Regions from separate parts of the Bacillus tuaregi genome, predicted to be linked through region 1. Evidence: predicted binding sites of a transcription regulator. Region 1 holds the regulator's gene; each other region holds the start of a gene.
What was found. Region 1 encodes LexA, which represses DNA repair genes until DNA is damaged. Its sites were predicted from a motif close to CGAACATATGTTCG; they were not measured.
Positions count from the first base shown of each region.

Region 2: a site for LexA is predicted at 1,073-1,086, ahead of uvrB (excinuclease ABC subunit UvrB). Genes of this name have one in related genera too.
Region 3: a site for LexA is predicted at 2,084-2,097, ahead of recA (recombinase RecA). Genes of this name have one in related genera too.

Region 1 covers NZ_LT629731.1:1,906,651-1,915,417, forward strand. The annotation lists gene hflX (GTPase HflX) at 1-268, shown strand, start outside; gene BQ5321_RS11440 (methionine gamma-lyase family protein) at 278-1,549, shown strand; gene BQ5321_RS11445 (ferritin-like domain-containing protein) at 1,654-2,106, opposite strand; gene BQ5321_RS11450 (MerR family transcriptional regulator) at 2,321-2,728, shown strand; gene glnA (type I glutamate--ammonia ligase) at 2,803-4,152, shown strand; gene BQ5321_RS11460 (Delta(5) desaturase DesA) at 4,427-5,455, shown strand; gene BQ5321_RS11465 (sensor histidine kinase) at 5,528-6,649, shown strand; gene BQ5321_RS11470 (response regulator transcription factor) at 6,665-7,264, shown strand; gene lexA (transcriptional repressor LexA) at 7,481-8,104, opposite strand; gene yneA (cell division suppressor protein YneA) at 8,259-8,579, shown strand; gene BQ5321_RS11485 (YneB family resolvase-like protein) at 8,602-8,767, shown strand, end outside.
Region 2 covers NZ_LT629731.1:727,644-734,574, forward strand. The annotation lists gene BQ5321_RS05675 (DUF3231 family protein) at 1-916, opposite strand, end outside; gene uvrB (excinuclease ABC subunit UvrB) at 1,195-3,174, shown strand; gene uvrA (excinuclease ABC subunit UvrA) at 3,182-6,043, shown strand; gene BQ5321_RS05690 (DUF4097 family beta strand repeat-containing protein) at 6,143-6,931, shown strand, end outside.
Region 3 covers NZ_LT629731.1:2,677,877-2,686,643, reverse strand. The annotation lists gene pgsA (CDP-diacylglycerol--glycerol-3-phosphate 3-phosphatidyltransferase) at 4-582, shown strand; gene BQ5321_RS15150 (competence/damage-inducible protein A) at 631-1,878, shown strand; gene recA (recombinase RecA) at 2,210-3,259, shown strand; gene rny (ribonuclease Y) at 3,518-5,080, shown strand; gene BQ5321_RS15135 (TIGR00282 family metallophosphoesterase) at 5,162-5,959, shown strand; gene spoVS (stage V sporulation protein SpoVS) at 6,171-6,431, shown strand; gene BQ5321_RS15125 (2-oxoacid:acceptor oxidoreductase subunit alpha) at 6,933-8,702, shown strand; gene BQ5321_RS15120 (2-oxoacid:ferredoxin oxidoreductase subunit beta) at 8,689-8,767, shown strand, end outside.

The DNA of each region.
Region 1 (8,767 bases):
AAATCAATCGATTCAAATAAGTGCATTAGTGGAGCAGGATCGTATCGCATTAAAACAAGCGATTGAAATGAAAATGATTGGTATGATGAATTATTATCATGTTGAAGTACCTTCAACAGAGGGGAAATTGCTGTCACAATTAAAGAATGATACGATTCTAAGGGAGCTGACCTTTGATGAAGAGAACCAATGGTATGTTTGCAAAGGTTATTCATTAGCGGATCATCCCATTGTTGGTCAACTGCAACAATATACTGTAAAGAGATAGGGGAAAGACATGTTTTTATCATTAACTTATGGGGAAGTATTACAGCCGCTTGTAGCAGAAGTGGAGCAGCAAATTAAAAATAAGCATGCAGAAATTGAACAAAGAATAGATCGCAATCAGTTTCGGGTACTGCAAAGCTTTCAACACAATAAAGTAAGTGATTCTCATTTCATCCCATCTACCGGCTATGGTTATGATGATTATGGCAGAGATACACTTGAAAAAATTTATGCAGAGGTCTTCGGAGCTGAAGCTGGATTGGTTAGACCTCAGATTATCTCTGGAACCCATGCGATATCGATTGCATTATTCGGTGTGCTCAGACCGGGAGATGAGCTACTATACATAACAGGAAAACCGTATGATACCCTCGAGGAAATAGTCGGTTTACGAGGAAAAGGAACAGGTTCTTTAAAGGAGTTCGGCATCACGTATAATAGTGTGGATTTATGCGAGGATGGACGTGTTGATTTTCAAAAAGTTTCAAAAGCTATGAAAGCAAATACAAAAATGATTGGCATTCAGCGTTCAAAGGGATATGCAACAAGGCCGTCCTTTACGGTTGCTGAAATAAAAGAAATGATTCAATATGTGAAGGAGATAAATCCTGAAGTAGTGGTATTTGTTGATAATTGCTATGGGGAGTTTGTAGAGGATATAGAGCCCTGTCATGTTGGAGCCGACTTAATGGCAGGTTCACTAATCAAAAACCCAGGCGGGGGCCTAGTGAAAACTGGCGGCTATATTGTTGGTAAGCAGCAATGGGTAGATGCCTGCTCATATCGCTTGACATCTCCTGGGATAGGAGCGGAGGCTGGAGCTTCGCTATATAGTTTACTTGAAATGTATCAAGGTTTTTTCCTTGCTCCACATGTTGTTGGACAAGCTTTAAAAGGTGCTGTATTTACAGCTGCCATGCTTGAACGAGTTGGGATGAATTCTAATCCGAAATGGGATAGTAAACGAACTGATTTGATTCAGTCAGTACAATTCGATGATCGTGATAAAATGGTTGCCTTTTGTCAGGCTATTCAATTTGCATCGCCAATTAATTCCCATGTAACCCCATATCCTGCCTATATGCCAGGCTATGAAGATGATGTTATTATGGCAGCAGGTACATTTATTCAAGGGGCAAGCATCGAGCTTACAGCTGACGGTCCAACAAGATCTCCGTATGTTGCTTATGTACAGGGTGGTTTGACCTATTCACATGTTAAAATGGCTATTTGTATCGCATTAAATTCATTGCTTGAAAAAGGTCTCGTTCAGTTGAAATAGATTTAGTGTATAAGAACCCTACCTGATACGAGGATTATTAAAAGGAAGAATAGTTAAAATTCTTCCTTTTTATATAAAATCATAGAAGAATACCAAAGGGTGAATCAGGTTCTGAGCCAATTAAGATTTACTAAAAAATATAAGAACCAGACAGCGTGATTTTGTTCGTCTGCGGCTGCACGTCGAAAAACATCTTTTACATATGGATAACTGCTTTTATCTGCTATTTCTAAATAAAAACTAACGATAGATTGCTCATTACGTATAGCGAGCTCAATTCCTTTGCGATAAGAATTGGGACCATTTCCATTTAGCTTAGGCCTAGGCTGCCTACCTGTTAAAGAGGAGTAGATCTGAATAAATTGTCTATAATGCTTTTTTTCATCGCTGAGAATTTTAAGTATTTGTTTTCTTTCTTTTTCAAAACGTGCTAGTTTTGAAATTTTTTCGTAGTAATGGATGGCATTGTATTCATCATTAATAGCCTGTTCAATGTCTTTAATCAGCTGCTTCGTTTGCCTCTGATAACAATAATGCAGCGAATAGGATGGATACATAATTTTTACCTCCTCAACGAAAGCTAGGATAGTATATGGACTTTCGGGTATTAAGTGCAGGTCTGAAGATCAGTTGTCCTTGTTTCATTGTTAAAAAGTGAAAGAAAAAAACTTTATAAATACGATGTAAGAATTTCTAACATTTGATTGACGTATTTTCTGACGTGGCATATAATAATTTTAAGAATAAGAAAAAGGAAATGGGGAAATGCCAATGACAGGAAGTCAAATTCGTCGCTCGATGCCACTCTTTCCAATGGGGACAGTGATGCAACTTACTGATCTAACTGCTCGGCAAATCCGCTATTATGAGGAACACGGTTTAGTGAATCCTGAAAGAAGCGAAGGTAATCGCCGGCTCTATTCCTTAAATGATATTGATACTTTATTGGAAATTAAAGATTTAATTGACCAGGGTGTAAATTTGGCAGGGATTAAAAAAATTTTTGCCGTTAAAGAAGAACAATCAATAGAGCATGAGCTGCAGAAACAAGCCATTAAAGAAAAGCGTGAGCTATCTAATGAGGAAATTAGAAAGCTGCTCAGAAAAGAATTAACAAATGCTGGTCGATTTAACCGTCCATCAACACGCCAAGGAGATATGTTCCGCTTCTTTCACTAGATTGATTGAAAGAAGTCTATGCAGCAAAACATGTAAAATTCAAATGCAGAAGATTCTGGGAGGAAAATTGTAGTATGGCAAAGTACACTAAAGATGATATTAGACGCATGTGTTCAGAACAAAATGTTAAATATATCCGACTTCAGTTTACGGATATTTTAGGTGTAATTAAAAACGTGGAAATACCGGTTAGCCAGCTTGAAAAAGCAATTGATAATAAAATGATGTTTGACGGTTCTTCCATTGAAGGATTTGTACGGATTGAAGAATCCGATATGTACTTATATCCGGATTTAGACACTTTTGTTGTTTTTCCATGGACGGCAGAAAAAGGCAAGGTAGCTCGTTTTATTTGTGATATTTATAATGCAGATGGTACCCCATTTGCTGGGGATCCGCGTAATAACCTAAAACGAGTATTAAAGGAAATGGAAGAGTTAGGTTTTACTGATTTCAATCTTGGACCTGAGCCGGAATTCTTCCTGTTTAAGCTTGATGAAAAAGGGGAACCAACATTAGAACTCAATGATAGTGGAGGCTATTTTGATTTAGCACCTACTGACCTTGGTGAAAACTGTCGTCGCGATATCGTTCTTGAGCTTGAAGAGATGGGCTTTGAAATAGAAGCTTCACATCACGAGGTTGCGCCAGGACAACATGAAATTGACTTTAAATATGCGGATGCAATCACAGCTTGTGATAATATCCAAACATTTAAATTAGTCGTTAAAACAATTGCTCGTAAACACGGTCTACATGCAACATTCATGCCAAAGCCATTATTTGGTCTAGCGGGCTCTGGAATGCACTGTAATTTATCTTTATTTACTAATGGAGAAAATGCGTTCTATGATCCTACAGCAAACATAGAGTTAAGTGAAACAGCCCATCAGTTTATTGCAGGTATTGTTAAGCACGCTGAAGCCTTTACAGCCATAACAAACCCAACAGTAAACTCGTATAAGCGTCTTGTTCCAGGATATGAAGCACCATGTTATGTTGCGTGGTCAACAAGCAATCGGTCCCCATTAATTCGTATTCCGGCATCTCGTGGCTTAAGTACACGTGTAGAAGTCAGAAGCGTTGATCCAGCTGCCAATCCTTATCTAGCGTTAGCGGTGTTATTAAAAGCAGGACTCGATGGAGTGGAGAATAAATTAACCCCTCCAGCGCCAGTGGATCGCAACATCTATGCAATGGATAAGGAAGAACGTTTAGCAGAAGGCATTACTGATCTTCCAGCAACACTTGCACAAGCTATTGAAATTTTAAAATCCGATGAAGTTATCGTATCAGCTTTAGGTGGCCATATCTTTGAACACTTTATTGAAGCGAAAGAAATTGAATGGGATATGTTCCGTACCCAAGTACATCCTTGGGAACGAGAGCAATACATGAGCGTATATTACATGAGCGTATATTAATAGAAATTCCCCTCTCAGCGCAAAACGTTGAGAGGTTTTTTTGTTAAAGAAATCATTATTCACCGAACAAAGGATTTCCTCACAAAGATTCAATTTAACAGTTAAATGCTCATCATTACAAATCTTTCCTTATTTGGATTTTTACTTATAATTTCTCCAAAGAAGAACAAACTACCAATGATAATAATTTATTAGTCTTACTCAATGCTCGTCATTAATAACAATAAAATCACTATATACTACAGACTTAATCATTAGGAGGACATATTAAAGTATGACAAAACAATTGCAAAAGGAATTGAAGAAGACTATTGCTCCTTTCGAGAATGCGAATCTCAAAAATAGCATGATCCAGATACTGAATACCGTCATGCCTTTTTTTCTTTTATGGTATCTTGCGTATGAAAGCCTCTCCTTTTCCTATCTTATAACCATTCCAATAACCGCAGTTGCGGCAGGCTTTCTTGTAAGGATTTTTATTATTTTTCATGACTGCTGTCATCAATCCTTTTTTAAAAATAAAAAAGCAAATGAATGGGTTGGAACCATTACTGGAATATTAACATTATTTCCTTATCATCAATGGAGGCATAGTCATAATATCCATCATGCAACAAGTAGTAATTTAAATAAAAGGGGAACAGGCGATATATGGGTTATGACGGTAAAAGAATATCAAGAAGCTTCTTTTTGGAAGCGAATGGCCTACAGACTATATCGAAACCCGCTTGTAATGTTTGGATTAGGTCCTTTATATTTATTTTTGATTTCAAATCGTATCAATCGCAAGGCTGCACGTTTAAAAGAACGACTCAACACATACTTCACTACAATAGCGGCACTATTACTATATGTACTAATGTGCGGGCTAATCGGCTGGCAGGCTTTTTTCATGATCCAGGGGCCGATTTTATTTATATCAGGTTTCCTAGGTATTTGGTTATTTTATATTCAACACCATTTTGAGGATTCATATTTTGAAGCAGAAGAAAATTGGGACTTTGTAAAAGCAGCAGTTGAAGGAAGTTCATTTTATAAACTGCCAAAAGTACTTCAGTGGATTACAGGAAATATAGGCTACCATCATGTACACCATTTAAGCCCGAGAGTACCGAATTATTACCTTGAGGAAGTACATGACCATAATCTACCCTTAAAAACAGTGCCAACTGTTACCATCCGTTCAAGCCTACATGCCATTCATTATCGACTGTGGGATGAGGGAAGCAAGCAGTTTGTCAGTTTCCGGGATATCAAAAAAAGAGCCGTAAGACAAAAATTATTTCATAAGATGGTGGATTAAAAGGAAGTTTATTTAAGACTTCCTTCTTTTCTTTTGTTATGATAGTACTATCCTAAATAAAGAGGTTTCTGAATGAAAAAAAGATTGCAATTGTTCTCAAGTAGTACAGGAGTATCACCGTATATATGGTCGCTGTTTGCGGTTTTACCGTTTTACTTCATTTTCCAATGGTCCTCGATTGCGCAAATTGTAACAGGGATAGTGCTGTCTGTTTTCTTTTTTGTTTCCTATCGGTTTGCTTTTATTTCAACTACCTGGATGAAATATCTGTGGACTAGTTTACTAATGGTTATTTCTCTTACAATGACAACCTTCTTAGGCTATGTCTATTTTGCTTTTTTTCTGGCTTATTTAATTGGGAATTTTAAAAATAAAGTAGCCTTTGTTACCTTTTATGTTATTCATTTGGTAACTTCAACAGTGGCCATAAATTATAATTTTATTATTCAAGATGAGCTTTTTTTAAAGCAGTTCCCCTTTATTGTCATTATTTGGATTAGTGTGATACTATTGCCATTTAATATTTATAATCGAAAAAAACGAGAGCAATTAGAAGCTCAGCTAGCCTTTGCTAACAAGAGAATTTCTGATTTAATTGTACAAGAGGAACGGCAGCGTATCGCCCGTGATCTTCATGACACATTAGGGCAAAAGCTTTCGCTCATTGGTTTGAAAAGTGACTTAGCTAGAAAAATTATGGATAAGGATTCTGCACAGGCACGGGCTGAATTAAAAGATATTCAACAGACGGCAAGGACAGCTTTAAATGAGGTTCGGAAAATGGTCTCTAATATGCGGGGTACAAGGATAAAAGAGGAGATTAGCCATATTAAGAAGCTACTTGCGGCTGCGGAAATTAATGTGAAAATAACGGGTGAAAACTCACTCTCCAATGTATCATTATTTTTAGAAAATATATTAGGAATGTGTTTAAAGGAAGCAGTAACGAATGTTGTAAAACACAGTAAAGCCTCTAATTGTTGCATTAGTTTTCATCAGTCGAGTAAGGAGATTATCATTACCATTAAAGATGATGGAATAGGCATGGCATCTGAAGATGGTATGGAAAAGGGAAATGGACTAATTGGAATGAGAGAAAGATTAGAGTTTGTAAATGGCTCTCTGGAAACAAAATCCGAACAAGGAATGAACGTAATTATAAAGGTGCCGAATGTGGTAAAGCAATCTGAATAGTGGAGGTGCAATTAAATGATTCGTATTGTGATAGCTGAGGACCAGCAAATGATGTTGGGTGCACTAGGTTCCTTACTTAATTTAGAGGAGGATATGGAAGTAGTAGGGAAATCTAGTAATGGGGAGCAGGCAGTTGAACTTGTACATAAATATCAACCAGATGTTTGTATAATGGACATTGAAATGCCGATAAAAAGTGGTCTAGAAGCAGCTGAAGAACTGAATGGACTTGGATGCAAGGTCATTATCCTTACAACATTCGCCAGAACTGGATATTTCCAGCGCGCATTAAAAGCTGGTGTAAGTGGTTATTTATTAAAAGATAGTCCAAGCGAAGAATTAGCTAATACTATTCGTAGTGTAATGGCGGGTAAACGGGTTTATGCACCGGAGCTAATGGATGATTTCTATAGTGAAGAAAACCCATTAACTGAACGAGAGAAAGAAGTGTTAGAGCTTGTTGCTGACGGGAAGAATACGAAAGAAATTGCGGATGAGCTTAGCATTAAATCTGGAACCGTTCGAAACTATATTTCTACTATATTAGATAAATTAGAAGTAACGAACCGGATAGAAGCAATAAAAAGGTCAAGGGAAAAAGGCTGGTTTAAGTAGTAATGGGGCGTAAGTATCTCTTTGTGGGAATCTTACGCCTTTTTTAACTTCATTCAGCAAATGCTTCTTCGATTCAGTGGGGGTACAAACCCCGGCTGAATGAAGTTAAGCCTCCGGCGGATGTCTCGGATTTTTAAAGGTAGTTTATCGAGCGGGTTCGATAAAAATCCGGACGCAAATTCGACGGGCGAATTTGATTTGTTAGTACTTTAAGAATCAATGAATATGACGATATACCCCAATTACTTTTCCTAATATGGATACGTTTCGAAGAATAATAGGATCCAAAGCAGAATTTTCCGGCTGAAGTCTAAAATAATCCGTTTCTTTAAAGAAACGTTTTACCGTCGCTTCATCTTCATCTGTCATTGCCACAACAATATCCCCATTATTGGCAGTGCTTTGCTGTCGAACAATCACATAATCACCATCAAGAATTCCAGCTTCAATCATACTATCTCCCATCACTTCGAGCATAAATAATTGTTCATCAGAAGGCGCAAGGCTTTCTGGCAATGGAAAAAACTCTTCAACGTTTTCAATTGCTGTAATGGGTTGTCCTGCTGTCACTTTACCGACTATAGGTACATTAATGACATTGCTTCTTGGAATATGAGCATCTTCATCTATATCAAGAATTTCAATGGCTCTAGGTTTTGTTGGATCTCTTCTTATTAATCCCTTTGTTTCAAGACGGGCTAAATGACCATGAACTGTTGAACTAGATGCAAGTCCTACTGCTTCACCGATTTCTCTTACGGAAGGTGGATACCCTTTTTGTTTGACTTCATTTTTGATGAATTCGAGGATATCCTGCTGACGTTTTGATAGTTTTGCCATCTATATCACCCCTTATTATTTTCTTATTATATTAATAATAGCATGAAATAGCTTTGCATACAAACATAAGTTCTAAAAAAAGTTGACACAAAACAAATGTTCGTACTATAATGGACACATAAAGAGAACGTATATTCGAAAATGAGGTGCGAACATGAGAAAATTGTGGAGTAAATACTCATATGCTATTATTCTAGTTGTTTTATGTATGATTTCCTTAGTTGTTATTAAGGTTAATTTGCCTCTTTCACATGATCATTATATGACTATAACAGTATCAGCAGGAGAATCACTTTGGGAGCTATCACAAAAATATGAAGAGCAGCATGGTTTATCGGAAAGGGAATTTATCAAATGGGTGGAGCATTACAACGGAATCTCAGGAGATCACATCTTTGTTGGCGATAATCTCACCATTCCGATTAAATCTGGCCATGCAGAGTTGGTGGAGATTCAAGATTTAGCAAGTAATTAAAAAGTAAAATCGGGGAGGAACCATGAAAGCAATCGTTTACTGCAGGGTTAGCACAGAAAAAGAAGCGCAGGAAACATCTCTTCAACGTCAGGAAATAGAGCTGCTTGAATTAGCGAAAATAAATCACTTTGACGTCGTGAAAGTGATTAAAGAACAGGCAAGTGGTTATGATTTAGAGCGGGATGGAA
Region 2 (6,931 bases), 1.2 Mb from region 1:
CATATAAGGCAATCTCGGGGATCAACGATGCATATTTTAATCCCAGGTCTCTTCTCGGGCTGCCTGACATGGAGGCGCCATAGTTTCCAATTCCCGCAGCGATCATCGCTGAAATATGAAACATCATAAGCTTATCCGAATAAACCGGGTAGGTGGAATCGGTTACCGCCGTATCCCATGTCATGGGGGCAGGCAAATCCTCCTTTTTGAGAATCTCACTAAATAGGTCGATATGCTTTTGAGCAATTTTTTTTCCGCGTATAAAGAATTCCTTCACCTCTTTATTCTGTGAGGTTTGGGCAAACCCGACAATCAATGTTTTCCCAATCGCGTTTGTTTGAACATTGTTAAAAAGCATTGTGATTTCCTGAACGGTTAATGGCCGTACTTCCCCAAAATACCCCGCAAGGAACTTTTGTTTCTCGACAAAATCAGGCTTATCAGGATAGGAGGTAAAGGGAGGCCTCACATATGTACCTTGGGCTAACATTAATTCTCTCGTTAAATCCTGAAGGCCGACCGCTGTTTTCAGTACAATCTTAAAAAATGAAATGATATCCGGTCTAGTCACAAATCCAAGTGCAGCGCTCGCAGCAGCCATGGCTAATATAGACATATTCTTTAAATACATTAAGGTAAAGGTATCAGAAAATAATCTTGGTGCATCAGGATAAACATCCTTTTCGGTAAATCCAATCGGGATTGGAAAGTTTTCCTTTGTAAATAGGTCCGTTAAGAACGCTATATTATGCTTTGAACCATTCATCGCAAACTCAATGACAGGCCGTACCTCTTTGTCCTCCACCTTCTCTAAAAAATGAGAAAGAACACAAACCGTAGCCGTATCATTAATATATTGCGTCCATAAGGTAGCCATTTCAGCCGCTGTAAAACGGATTTTTGTCTTATCTTCCATAAGTTAGCGAACACCCTTCATAATATACATGGCATTATCTTTCCACATTAACGCAAATAGAATGTATAGCAGAATACATTTTTATCTACATTCAGCAAAAGCGCTCCACTTCTAAAAGCGGGAGCTGATAGCAAAACGTTCTCTCGCGAAAAAAATGGAATGTTTGTTCGCTATATTAGTGGTTTGTTTTTATGGCAATGTGGTAGAATGGGAATAGATGAAAAAATTGGATACGGTAGATAGTGAGACTGGAATAGAAGGAATGGGAGGAACACACCTTGAAGGATCAATTTGAGTTAGTTTCAAAGTATTCACCACAGGGGGATCAGCCGGAGGCGATTAGACAGCTTGTAGAAGGAATACAAGCCGGTAAACGTCATCAAACCCTGCTTGGAGCAACAGGAACAGGGAAAACCTTTACCATTTCAAACGTGATTAAAGAGGTGAACAAGCCGACGCTAGTGATTGCCCACAACAAAACCCTCGCAGGACAGCTGTACAGCGAATTTAAAGAGTTTTTTCCCAACAATGCAGTGGAGTATTTTGTCAGCTACTATGATTATTTCCAGCCGGAAGCCTATGTCCCTTCAACAGATACCTTTATTGAAAAGGATGCTAGTATAAATGATGAAATTGATAAGCTGCGTCACTCGGCCACATCCGCATTATTTGAACGGAAGGATGTTATTATCATCGCGAGTGTTTCCTGCATCTATGGTTTAGGTTCGCCGGAGGAATATCGTGACCTCGTCGTTTCCCTGCGTGTCGGCATGGAAATCGAACGAAATCAGCTCCTTCGTAAGCTGGTGGATATTCAATATGATCGCAATGACCTTAACTTTATCCGTGGGACGTTCCGTGTGCGCGGCGATGTTGTGGAAATTTTCCCTGCCTCAAGGGATGAGCATTGTCTGCGGATTGAATTTTTCGGAGATGAAATCGACCGCATTCGTGAAGTGGATGCGTTAACAGGAGAAATTATCGGTGAGCGAGAGCATGTCGCGATTTTCCCGGCCTCCCACTTCGTTACCCGTGAGGAAAAGATGCTGGTGGCGATTCAAAATATAGAGAAGGAGCTTGAGGAAAGATTGGCTGAGCTTCGTGAAGATGGGAAATTACTGGAGGCGCAGCGTCTTGAGCAGCGGACACGCTATGATTTGGAAATGATGAGAGAAATGGGCTTTTGTTCGGGGATTGAAAACTACTCCCGGCACCTGACTTTACGGCCTCCCGGTTCGACGCCGTACACACTGTTGGATTATTTCCCGGAGGACTTTATGATTGTCATTGATGAGTCCCATGTCACCCTGCCGCAAATTCGTGGCATGTATAATGGGGACCGGGCGCGTAAGCAGGTGTTGGTGGATCACGGTTTCCGTCTGCCGTCAGCGCTTGACAATCGTCCGCTCATTTTTTCCGAATTCGAACAGCATATCAAAAATATCGTCTTTGTCTCGGCTACTCCTGGACCGTATGAAATGGAGCATACACCGGAAATGATTGAACAGATTATTCGTCCGACAGGGCTGTTGGATCCGAATATTTCCGTTCGTCCAATTGAAGGACAGATTGATGACCTTATTGCAGAAATCAATGAGCGGGTGGAAAAGAATGAGCGTATCCTTGTGACGACACTGACGAAGAAAATGTCCGAGGATTTAACCGATTATTTAAAGGAAATCGGAATTAAAGTGAATTATTTACATTCTGAAATCAAAACGCTGGAGCGGATTGAAATCATTCGTGAGCTGCGACTAGGTAAATATGATGTCCTCGTTGGGATTAACCTGTTAAGAGAGGGCTTGGATATTCCTGAGGTATCCCTGGTGGCGATTCTTGATGCAGATAAGGAAGGCTTCCTTCGTTCCGAACGCTCGTTAATCCAGACCATCGGACGTGCCGCTCGTAATGCGAACGGAGAGGTCATTATGTATGCTGATAAAATGACCCATTCGATGGAAGTGGCGATTAATGAGACAAAGCGTCGTCGTGCGATTCAGGAGGAGTACAACGAAAGGCATGGCATTACGCCGATGACAATCCAAAAGGAAATCCGTGATGTAATCCGCGCGACACATGCAGCAGAGGAGCAGGAGGAATACAGTGCGGTATCAGGCTTTGTCAATCTGTCGAAGAAGGAACGCGACAAGGTGATAGCCGATATGGAAAAAGAAATGAAAGAAGCCGCGAAGGCACTGAACTTCGAACGTGCCGCAGAGCTTCGTGATTTAATTTTAGAATTGAAAGCGGAAGGATGACCTATAAATGGCGATGGATAAACTGATTGTAAAGGGTGCCAGAGCCCATAACCTGAAAAATATTGATGTCACGATTCCGAGAGATAAGCTTGTGGTGCTGACAGGACTTTCCGGTTCAGGAAAGTCCTCGCTTGCCTTTGATACGATATATGCAGAGGGACAGCGGAGGTATGTGGAATCCCTGTCAGCCTATGCTCGTCAATTTCTCGGCCAGATGGATAAGCCTGATGTGGATTCGATTGAAGGCTTATCACCGGCGATTTCGATTGACCAAAAGACGACAAGCAATAACCCGCGTTCAACGGTTGGGACTGTAACGGAAATCTATGATTATATGCGTTTGCTTTTCGCCAGGGTTGGTCATCCGACTTGCCCAACCCATGGAATCGAAATATCGTCGCAAACGATTGAGCAAATGGTTGACCGAATTATCGAATATCCTGAAAGAACGAAGATTCAAGTACTATCTCCTATCATTTCCGGTAAAAAGGGAGCACATGTTAAGGCCCTCGAGGACATTAAAAAGCAGGGCTATGTCAGAGTCCGCATTGATGATGAAATGTATGATTTAGGTGAAGACATTGAGCTTGAAAAAAATAAAAAGCATAGCATTGATGTCGTCATTGACCGGATTGTGGTGAAAGAGGGAATAGAAGCCAGACTGGCCGATTCACTGGAATCTGCCTTAAAGCTTGGTGGCGGCCGTGTGAAAATTGATGTCATCGGCGAGGAAGAGCTGTTATTCAGTGAGCACCACGCCTGTCCGATTTGCGGATTTTCGATTGCGGCCCTTGAGCCGAGGATGTTTTCTTTTAATAATCCATTCGGTGCCTGTCCTGAATGTGATGGTCTTGGAATGAAGAAAAAGGTAGACGTCAGTCTTGTGATCCCCAATAAGGATTTAACCTTAAATCAGCATGCGATTGCCCCTTGGGAGCCAGCCAGCTCGCAATACTATCCACAGCTGTTGAAATGCATTTGTGACCATTACGGAATCGATATGGACGTCCCGGTCAAGGATATTCCGCAGCATCAAATGGACAAAATCCTTCTTGGCTCTGATGGTGAAAAAATTCGTTTTCACTATGAAAATGATTGGGGACAGGTCCGAGATAATGAGATTGAATTTGAAGGGGTTCTCCGGAATGTGGAGCGCCGTTATTTAGATACAAGCTCCGATTATATTCGTGAGCAGATGGAAAAATATATGGCTGAGCATCATTGCCCGACCTGTAAAGGCTACAGATTGAAAAAGGAAACCTTGGCGGTCCTGATTGACGGCAAGCATATTGGGGAGGTAACGTCACTATCTGTTATCGAGAGTCTCCGATTTTTTGAACAGCTCGTGCTGTCAGAAAAGGAAATGAAAATTGCCCACCTGATTTTCCGTGAAATTAAAGAACGTCTCGGCTTTCTCGTCAACGTTGGATTGGATTATTTAACGCTGAGCCGTACGGCGGGTACACTGTCAGGAGGAGAAGCACAGCGAATTCGTCTCGCCACACAGATTGGTTCACGCCTAACGGGTGTCCTCTACATCCTTGACGAGCCGTCCATTGGACTTCATCAGCGTGATAATGACCGTTTGATTGAGACATTACGAAATATGCGCGATATCGGGAATACCCTTCTGGTCGTGGAGCATGATGAGGACACGATGATGGCAGCTGACTTTTTGATCGATGTTGGACCGGGTGCCGGAATCCGCGGCGGTGAAATTGTATCAATGGGTACACCGCAAGAGGTAATGGAGGATCCGAACTCGTTAACCGGACAATATCTGTCAGGCAAGAAGTTTATTCCACTGCCGCTCGAAAGACGGAAGCCGGATGGGCGCTTAGTGGAAATAAAAGGTGCGAAGGAAAATAACCTCAAGAATATTAACGTAAAATTTCCACTTGGCGTTTTTATGGCTGTAACAGGTGTTTCAGGGTCAGGCAAAAGTACGCTTGTTAATGAAATATTACATAAAGCATTGGCCTTAAAGCTGAACAGAGCGAAGAGCAAGCCTGGTGAGCATCGCTCCATGACAGGGCTTGAGCATTTAGATAAGGTGATTGACATAGACCAAACGCCGATTGGCCGAACACCGCGCTCCAATCCTGCCACCTATACAGGTGTGTTTGATGATATCCGTGATGTCTATGCCTCCACGAATGAAGCCAAGGTCCGCGGCTATAAAAAGGGCCGCTTTAGCTTCAATGTAAAGGGCGGTAGATGTGAAGCGTGCCGCGGCGATGGAATTATCCGGATTGAAATGCATTTTCTCCCGGATGTCTATGTACCTTGCGAGGTTTGTCATGGGAAGCGATATAACCGTGAAACCCTTGAAGTGAAATATAAGGGGAAAAATATTTCCGATATTCTCGATATGACCGTTGAGCATGCGGTTGAGTTTTTCGAAAACCTTCCGAAAATTAAACGGAAGCTGCAGACACTGCTCGATGTTGGACTTGGTTATATTACGCTCGGTCAGCCGGCAACCACCCTTTCCGGTGGGGAGGCACAGCGGGTAAAGCTGGCTTCAGAGCTGCACAGACGTTCAACAGGACGCTCCTTCTATATTTTAGATGAGCCGACAACAGGACTGCATGTCGATGACATTGCCCGTCTATTAGTTGTACTGGAGCGGCTTGTAGAAAACGGCGATACCGTTCTGGTTATTGAGCATAATCTAGACGTGATTAAGCGAGCGGATTACCTAATAGACCTTGGTCCAGAAGGCGGGGATAAGGGAGGTACCGTGATTGCGACGGGAACACCTGAGGAAGTAGCCGAGGTAGCTGAATCCTATACAGGCAGCTATTTAAAACCGATTTTGGAACGCGACCGTGAAAGGATGCGCAGTCAAATCGAAGTGACGCAATAAAACGCTACACTCAGTCTCTAGACGTATTCTTATAATTTTTGAAACATAATGTTGTTCATTTCGTATGTATAAATGAAGATGTTTCTCTAGGGAGGAATCATGATGAAGGAACAACGTAAACGAATACTAAAGATGGTGGAAGAAGGAAAGCTAACCGTAGATGAAGCCTTAACTTTATTGGAAGAGCTGGAGAAATCAACGAAAACAATGGAAGAAAAACAGGAGCAGCTAGTCACAGAGCTGTCAACCGTTGTACATTCTGAAGGACACTCGAAAGAGGAGAAACACTCCTATTCGAATTCGCAGCACAGCTACCAATCGACAAAGGAGAAGTTTTTTGAATTTGTCGATTCGGCGGTGAAAAAGCTGAAGGACCTGGATTTGGACTTGAATTTTGGAAAGAAAATGGATATTTCTCATATTTTTCAGCAGACAGACGCTGATTTCAAAGAGCTGATTGTCGATGTAGCGAATGGAAATGTCCGCATCATTCCATGGGAGCAGCAGGATGTCCGGATTGAATGTCAAGCCCAGGTATTCCGCGGAGAAAATCACGATGAAGCTAAAGCCAGCTTTTTAAAGGAAGTCACGTTTGCCATTAAAGAGGATCGTCTTTATTTTTCAACGCGGCAAAAATGGATTAAGCTAGAAACCGTCATTTATATTCCGAAGGCAGAATATGAATATGGTGATATCCGTGTTTTCAATGGAAATATTGAAAGTACCAATCTCTCCGTGAAAAAATATAAAGTGAAAACAGCAAACGGAAAAGTCATTATGGATGGCATGAGCAGTCGCGAGGTTGAAACCGAGACAGGATATGGCTTGATTCAATGCATTGGCTGTGAAATAAAATCCATTGATGCGGAAACCCTCCATGGTGCCATT
Region 3 (8,767 bases), 770 kb from region 1:
GAAATGAATCTGCCAAATAAAATCACAATATCACGAATTTTTTTAATTCCTATTTTTCTCATCATTATGGTTTTTCCATTTTCATGGGGAGAGATATCGATATTAGGAACATCCATGCCAATGACACATTTTGTTGGGGCTTTAATCTTTATTATTGCTTCTACAACCGATTGGATTGATGGACATTATGCCCGCAAATATAATATGGTTACCAATTTAGGTAAATTTCTTGATCCGCTTGCCGATAAACTCTTGGTATCTGCTGCTCTGATTGTTCTGGTTGAGCTGCAGCTGGCACCGTCGTGGATCGTCATTATTATCATTAGCCGGGAATTTGCGGTTACCGGTCTGCGTCTCGTGTTAGCTGGTGCAGGAGAAGTTGTAGCGGCCAATATGTTGGGTAAAATAAAAACTTGGACACAAATTGTGGCCATTTCGGCACTGCTATTACATAATATATTATTTGAAATGATGTCGATACCTTTCGATATTATTGCCCTCTGGGTTGCATTGTTTTTCACGGTCTGGTCAGGATGGGATTATTTTGTGAAAAATAAAGAACCCTTTATCCATTCAAAGTAAATTACATTTAGGCAAACGAATCATTCTATTACGTAAAGGGGTATGTTCATGCATGCAGAAATTATTGCCGTTGGGTCTGAATTATTATTAGGCCAAATAGTCAATACGAATGCTCGTTTTCTTTCAAGAACCCTTGCTGATATGGGAATCAATGTATATTACCATACAGTAGTTGGTGATAATGCCAGTCGATTAAAGGCTGCTATTGAGGTTGCTGAAGGTCGTGCGGATATGATTATTTTTACAGGTGGCCTTGGTCCAACAAAGGATGATTTGACAAAAGAAACCATTGCCACTCATTTAGGAAGACCGCTTATTACAGATGAACAAGCGATGCATTCAATAGAAGCCTATTATAGCCGGGTTGGCAGAACGATGTCCGCGAATAACCGGAAACAAGCATTGGTCATTGAGGGCTCCGAAGTGATGCCAAATGACCACGGAATGGCGCCAGGTATGATTGTCTCCAAGCAAAATCAACTTTATTTATTATTTCCTGGACCTCCAAAAGAAATGGAGCCGATGTTTTTAACATATGCACGCCCAAGCATCATGAATAAGCTTCAAGTAAAGGAAAAAATTATTTCCCGAGTATTGCGTTTTTTTGGAATTGGTGAATCACAGTTGGAAACAGAGATTGAGGATTTGCTCGATGCTCAATCCAATCCAACCATTGCTCCATTGGCAGGTGATGGTGAAGTGACGCTTAGGATTACAGCCAAGCATCAATCAGAAACTGCTGCACTTGAGTTAATCTCTGATACAGAAAAGTTAATTCTTAGTCGAGTAGGGGAGTATTTCTATGGCTATGATGAAACCTCCCTTATGAGTGAGCTTTCGGAGATAGTAAAAGAAAAGAAGCTGACCATTGCTGCAGCTGAAAGCTTAACTGGCGGTATGTTCCAGAAAGAGTTAACGTCTATTCCAGGTGCAGGCTCTTTATTAATGGGCGGAGTCGTGTGCTATAATCCGGAAGTAAAGAAAAATGTATTGAAAGTAAAGCCTGAAACGATTGCTAAGTACGGGGTTGTGAGTGCCGAATGTGCAAGTGAGCTGGCTGAAAATGTAGCAACTTTAATGAGGTCGGATATTGGGATTAGCTTTACAGGTGTTGCGGGTCCAGAGGAATTAGAAGATAAGCCAGCCGGTACGGTATTTATTGGGATTAAGATAAAAAATCAGCCAACTATAGTAGAAGAGTTAAAACTTGGTGGCAACCGGACAATCATTCGAATCCGCACCGTTCAGCATGGATGCTATCGTTTATTAAAAGAAATCTTAAACCTCGAAGAATAAACATAATGACAGATAACAAGACTCCTTTCACTCATGAAAGGAGTCTTGTTGCTCCTTGACTATAACAACTTAAGCTGGTAATATTACTTTTTTAATCTTAAGATTCCAATTGAATTTTTGATTTTTAGTGATAAAAACCTACTGAAAAAGGATAAAGTAGTAATAAATTTGAGCATTTTCAAAGAATTATAGCCTCGAAAAATAACGAATAAATGTTCGATATTTTAATAGACAAAATAGCAAAAACAAGCTATAGTAAAGATAGATTTTGAGATGAGACAGCCGTAACCTTCGGCTTTAGATAGGTTTTATTTTAAAGGAGGAAAATGCAGTGAGTGATCGTCAAGCAGCCCTTGAACAGGCGTTAAAACAAATAGAAAAACAATTTGGTAAAGGTTCTATCATGAAGCTTGGGGAACAAACTGACAGAAGGATATCTACATGTCCAAGTGGTTCCTTGGCATTGGATGCAGCCCTTGGTGTAGGCGGATATCCAAGAGGACGTATCATTGAAGTATATGGTCCAGAAAGTTCAGGTAAAACGACCGTTGCTCTCCATGCAATTGCTGAGGTGCAGGCTAAGGGTGGACAGGCAGCGTTTATTGATGCTGAGCACGCGCTGGATCCAATCTATGCGCAAAAATTAGGAGTGAATATTGATGAGCTCCTACTATCACAGCCTGATACAGGAGAACAGGCATTAGAGATAGCGGAAGCGCTGGTACGAAGTGGTGCAGTTGATATTGTTGTTGTGGACTCTGTTGCAGCCCTTGTTCCAAAAGCAGAAATTGAAGGAGAAATGGGAGACTCACACATGGGTCTTCAGGCACGCTTGATGTCACAGGCACTTCGTAAGCTTTCTGGAGCTATCAATAAATCAAAGACCATCGCGATTTTCATTAACCAGGTTCGAGAAAAAATTGGCGTTATGTTTGGTAACCCTGAAACAACTCCAGGAGGACGTGCCTTAAAGTTCTACTCATCTGTACGTCTTGAGGTTCGTCGTGCTGAAGCGATTAAGCAGGGAAATGATATCGTCGGGAATAGAACCAAAATTAAAATTGTCAAAAACAAAGTAGCGCCACCATTCCGTACAGCTGAAGTGGATATTATGTACGGTGAAGGGATTTCAAAAGAAGGTGAAATCATCGATATTGGTGCAGAGCTGGATATTGTTCAAAAGAGTGGCTCTTGGTACTCCTATAATGATGAACGACTTGGACAAGGTAGGGAAAATGCTAAGCAGTTTATTAAAGAAAACCGAGAAATTGCGTTTGAAATTCAGCAAAAAATTCGTGAGCATTACGGCCTCGACAGTGATGCGGCAGCTTCGCCAACGGCTGACGCCCTTGAGCAGGATGAGCTTGATTTAATTGATTAATGGATGACTGGGCAAAGTCTATGAAGACTTTGCCCTTTTAGATATGTTTAGAAACTTTTTGATATTTAAAATTAGCAAAAGCTGTAAGGACAATCACTTGACATTGAAAATACTCACCTTTACAATTATATATGTATATTTTACTTTTCTATGAGTATTAAAAGCCATTGAGCTGTATATTGAATTCTGAACAATGTACATGTCGACACTTTAGAAACGTAACTGGAAAACAAGTTCATAGCAGAAGGAGGTGAAATGATGGACCTATTAGCTGCAATCATCTCCATTTTGCTTGGCCTTATCGTCGGTGTAGTTGTTGGCTATTTTGTTCGTAAATCCATTGCTGAAGCTAAAATTGCAGGAGCACGAAATGCAGCAGAACAAATAGTAGAAGATGCGAAACGTGATGCGGATTCTTTAAAGAAAGAAGCCATGCTGGAAGCAAAGGACGAAATTCATAAGCTTCGTAATGAAGCGGAGCGTGAAATTCGTGAGCGAAGGAATGAACTGCAAAAACAAGAAAATCGTTTACTGCAAAAAGAGGAAAATCTTGACCGTAAAGACGAAACGTTAGAAAAACGTGAAGCACTTTTAGAGAAAAGAGATGATTCTCTTAACAAAAGACAACAGCATATTGAAGAGATGGAAAGCAAAGTGGACGAGATCGTAAAAACACAACAATCAGAGTTGGAGCGAATCTCGGGCTTAACTCGTGAAGAGGCAAGGACCATCATTTTAGAGCGGGTCGAACATGAATTAAAACACGATGTCGCTGTAATGATAAAAGAAAGCGAGATAAGAGCAAAAGAGGAATCTGACAAGAAGGCAAAAGACATCTTGTCACTGGCTATCCAACGATGTGCAGCTGATCATGTGGCTGAAACTACAGTATCAGTTGTAAATCTTCCAAATGACGAGATGAAGGGACGTATTATCGGCAGGGAAGGCCGTAACATTCGGACGTTAGAAACCCTAACTGGTATAGATCTTATTATTGATGATACACCGGAAGCAGTTATTCTTTCCGGATTTGATCCAATTCGACGAGAAACTGCACGTTTAGCGCTTGAAAAGCTAGTTCAGGATGGCAGAATCCATCCAGCTCGTATTGAAGAAATGGTGGATAAAGCACGACGTGAAGTCGATGAGCATATTCGTGAAATTGGTGAACAAACAACCTTTGAAGTCGGTGTACATGGTCTACATCCAGACCTAATAAAGATTCTTGGTCGATTGAAATTCCGTACAAGTTATGGTCAGAATGTGTTAAAGCACTCAATAGAAGTCGCACAGCTGACAGGAATGCTTGCGGCTGAGCTTGGTGAGGATGAGACATTAGCACGTCGTTCAGGCCTGCTTCATGATATTGGAAAAGCGATTGACCATGAAGTCGAGGGCAGTCATGTTGAAATCGGGGTTGAATTGGCAACTAAATATAAAGAACATCCAGTCGTCATTAACAGTATTGCTTCACATCATGGGGATACAGAACCAACCTCCATTATCGCAGTTCTTGTGGCTGCTGCTGATGCATTATCTGCGGCTAGACCAGGAGCAAGAAGAGAGACGCTTGAGAATTACATTCGTCGTCTAGAAAAACTAGAAGAAATCTCTGAATCTTTTGATGGAGTTGAAAAATCATTTGCGATTCAAGCTGGCCGCGAAGTGCGGATTTCAGTAAAACCGGAACAAATAGACGATTTAGAAGCACATCGTCTTGCCCGTGATATTCGTAAAAAGATTGAAGATGAGCTTGATTATCCAGGCCATATTAAAGTCACGGTTATTCGTGAAACAAGAGCGGTTGAATATGCAAAATAAAGCGGTGTGTATACACCGCTTTTATTTTATGTAAACATTTGTGTTTCATGAACAAATAAATTTGATAAAGAAGGGGTATACATGAATATACTGTTTATCGGAGATGTTGTAGGCTCATTAGGGCGTGATATGATAAATGAATATTTGCCTAAGCTAAAAGACAAATACCGTCCACATATCACAATCATTAATGGAGAGAATGCTGCTGCAGGAAGGGGTATAACAGAAAAAATATACCGTGGTTTTTTAGAAGCAGGAGCACAGGTCGTGACGCTGGGAAATCACACGTGGGACAATCGTGAAATTTATGATTTTATTGATAATGCAAAGTACCTTGCTAGACCGGCTAATTTTCCAGAGAATAATCCAGGAAAAGGGATTGTTTATTTGAAGATGAATACTGACGAGATAGCTGTGATCAGTCTACAGGGGAGAACCTTTTTGCCTCCAAGCGATTGCCCATTTCAGAAGGCCGACGAATTAATTAAGGAGGCTAGAGAGAGAACACCTATCATATTTGTTGATTTCCATGGAGAAGCTACGAGTGAAAAGCAAGCGATGGGCTGGTATTTGGACGGGAGGGTCTCAGCTGTCATAGGAACACATACCCATGTGCAAACCGCAGATAATCGAATTCTGCCTGATGGGACTGCTTACTTATCAGATGTCGGTATGACAGGACCGTATGATGGGATATTAGGGATGGATAGAGAGGTTGTACTGAGAAGATTCCTCACGAATATGCCAGCCCGCTTTGAGGTCCCTAAAACGGGTAGAAGTCAATTGAGTGCCGTATGCATTGAGATTGATAAAAAAAGTGGTAGGGCCAAAAAAATGGAACGTATTTTAATTAATGATGATCACCCGTTCTATTCATAATGATTGAAAAAGAAACATACTATATACCGTCCCCAATTTTTTCGTGGGGAGGAAATTAGTATGTTTCTTTTTTTACTTGAAACTAGGTCGCTTTTTTCGACCAAGCCGGAATAACTGAATTGTTTCCTGAATATAGTAACATTGGAATGATTTAACCTGAATTGTTCGTTCCACGAACATATGGGAGGGACCAAACAAGGAGGAGCTAGGAATGGAAATATTAAAAGTTTCAGCAAAGTCTAATCCTAATTCTGTAGCTGGTGCGCTTGCTGGGGTTCTGCGAGAAAGAGGTGGAGCAGAAATTCAAGCAATTGGTGCGGGTGCATTAAATCAAGCGGTTAAAGCGGTAGCCATTGCAAGAGGATTTGTCGCACCTAGCGGGGTGGATTTAATATGTATCCCAGCCTTCACTGACATTTTGATTGACGGTGAAGAAAGAACTGCGATTAAATTGATTATTGAACCTAGATAACACAACATGAACATAAGTAGAACCTGTTTGCAGTTGCAAGCAGGTTTTTCAAGTGTGGAAGAGTATCGATTTTTACGTTTCATAAGTGCAAAAATTCGCAAATATTGTAATAAACGATTATTATATAAATATAAAGAATTTGACAATGCTTATTTCGACATCAATCAACAAAGAAGGTGAGTGAATCAGAAGATAAAATATTCTCTAGGATAATAGGAATGAGTTTGTATGATTTTATGCATAAGATTAATAAGGTAATATAATAATTTTTAATTAATTAAAAAATATTCATATTTTCGTCAAAATTTCGTCGGAAAAGGTTGCTTTTTTTATGTTATAGGTCTAGAATTGAAATCGTTTAGTACAATCGATTTTCCAAATATAATGAAAATTCCTAGTAAATAATTTAGTTAGGCATTTTCTTAGAAGATTTAGTCGATTGGTGCTATACTTTTATGTACATAGTGACATAATTTTTTACGTATCCAAAGGGGTGGAATTATGGTTAATCAGCTTTCATGGAAGGTTGGCGGGCAACAAGGTGAAGGAATCGAGAGTACTGGAGAAATATTCTCTATCGCATTAAACCGATTAGGTTATTATTTATATGGTTATCGCCACTTTTCATCGCGGATTAAAGGTGGACACACAAATAATAAAATTCGTGTAAGTACGACAGAAGTTCGCACTATTTCTGATGATCTTGATATTTTAGTAGCATTTGATCAGGAGACAATCGATGTAAACTATAAGGAATTGCATGATAAAGGGATTATTATTGCAGATTCTAAAATAAATCCAAAGAAACCGGATGATACGGAAGCATCATTGTATGCGGTTCCATTTACAGAAATTGCTACTGATTTAGGTACATCATTAATGAAAAACATGGTGGCAGTTGGTGCAACATGTGCAATTCTAAATCTAAATATTAATGTATTCGAAGATGTAGTTCAAGAGATTTTTGGTAAAAAAGGACAGCAAGTGGTTGCGAAAAATATGGAAGCAATCAAAGCTGGATATGATTACTTAAAAAATCAATTAACAGATGGATCAGAAGTAATGGAACTTGCAGAAGCTGATGGTCAAAATAGACTGTTTATGATTGGAAATGATGCTATTGCTTTAGGTGCACTAGCAGGCGGTTGCCGATTCATGGCTGCCTATCCAATTACACCAGCTTCAGAGATCATGGAATACTTGATTAAAGAATTACCTCCACTTGGCGGAGCTGTTATTCAGACAGAGGATGAAATTGCAGCGGTTACCATGGCTATCGGCGGAAACTACGGTGGTGTTCGTACTTTGACTGCTTCTTCTGGCCCAGGACTTTCTCTTAAAATGGAAGCGATTGGTCTATCTGGAATTACAGAAACTCCACTTGTCATTGTGGATACTCAACGCGGTGGTCCATCAACTGGTATGCCGACAAAACAAGAGCAATCCGATTTAATGGCCATGATTTATGGAACACATGGTGAAATTCCAAAAATCGTTATGGCTCCAAGTACAGTGCAAGAAGCGTTCTATGATACAGCAGAAGCTTTTAATCTAGCTGAAGAATATCAGTGTCCTGTCATTGTGTTATCGGATTTACAATTATCATTAGGTAAACAAACGGTAGAGCCGCTTGACTTTAACAAGGTAGAGATTCGACGTGGTAAATTAATTACTGATGGAATCCCTGAACAGGAAAACAAAGGATACTTTAAGCGTTATGAAGTAACAGAAGATGGAGTTTCTCCACGTGTAATCCCAGGGGTTAAAAATGGTATTCACCATGTTACTGGAGTAGAGCATGATGAAACGGGTAAACCATCTGAAGCTGCACTGAACCGTAACATGCAAATGGATAAGCGCTTTAGAAAAGTAGAAAATATTAAGTTTAACACACCTGTATATAAAAATTGCCCGCATGACGATGCTGATCTATTATTAATTGGATTTAACTCAACACGCGGTGCGATTGAAGAAGCTGTAACACGTCTTGAAAACGATGGCATTAAGGTGAATCATGCACATATTCGCTTAATTCACCCATTCCCAACAGATGAAGTGTTACCTTTAATCAAAAATGCTAAAAAAGTAGCTGTTATTGAAAACAATGCAACTGGACAATTGGCCAATATCATTAAAATGAATGTTGGCTACGCTGAGAAAATTAAAAAGGTATTAAAGTACGACGGAAATCCATATAAACCATATGAAGTTTATACTAAATGCAAAAATATACACGAAGAGCAAGGAGTTGTTCTAAATGGCAACATTTAAAGATTTTCGAAATAATGTGAAACCAAACTGGTGTCCAGGCTGCGGAGACTTCTCCGTTCAGGCTG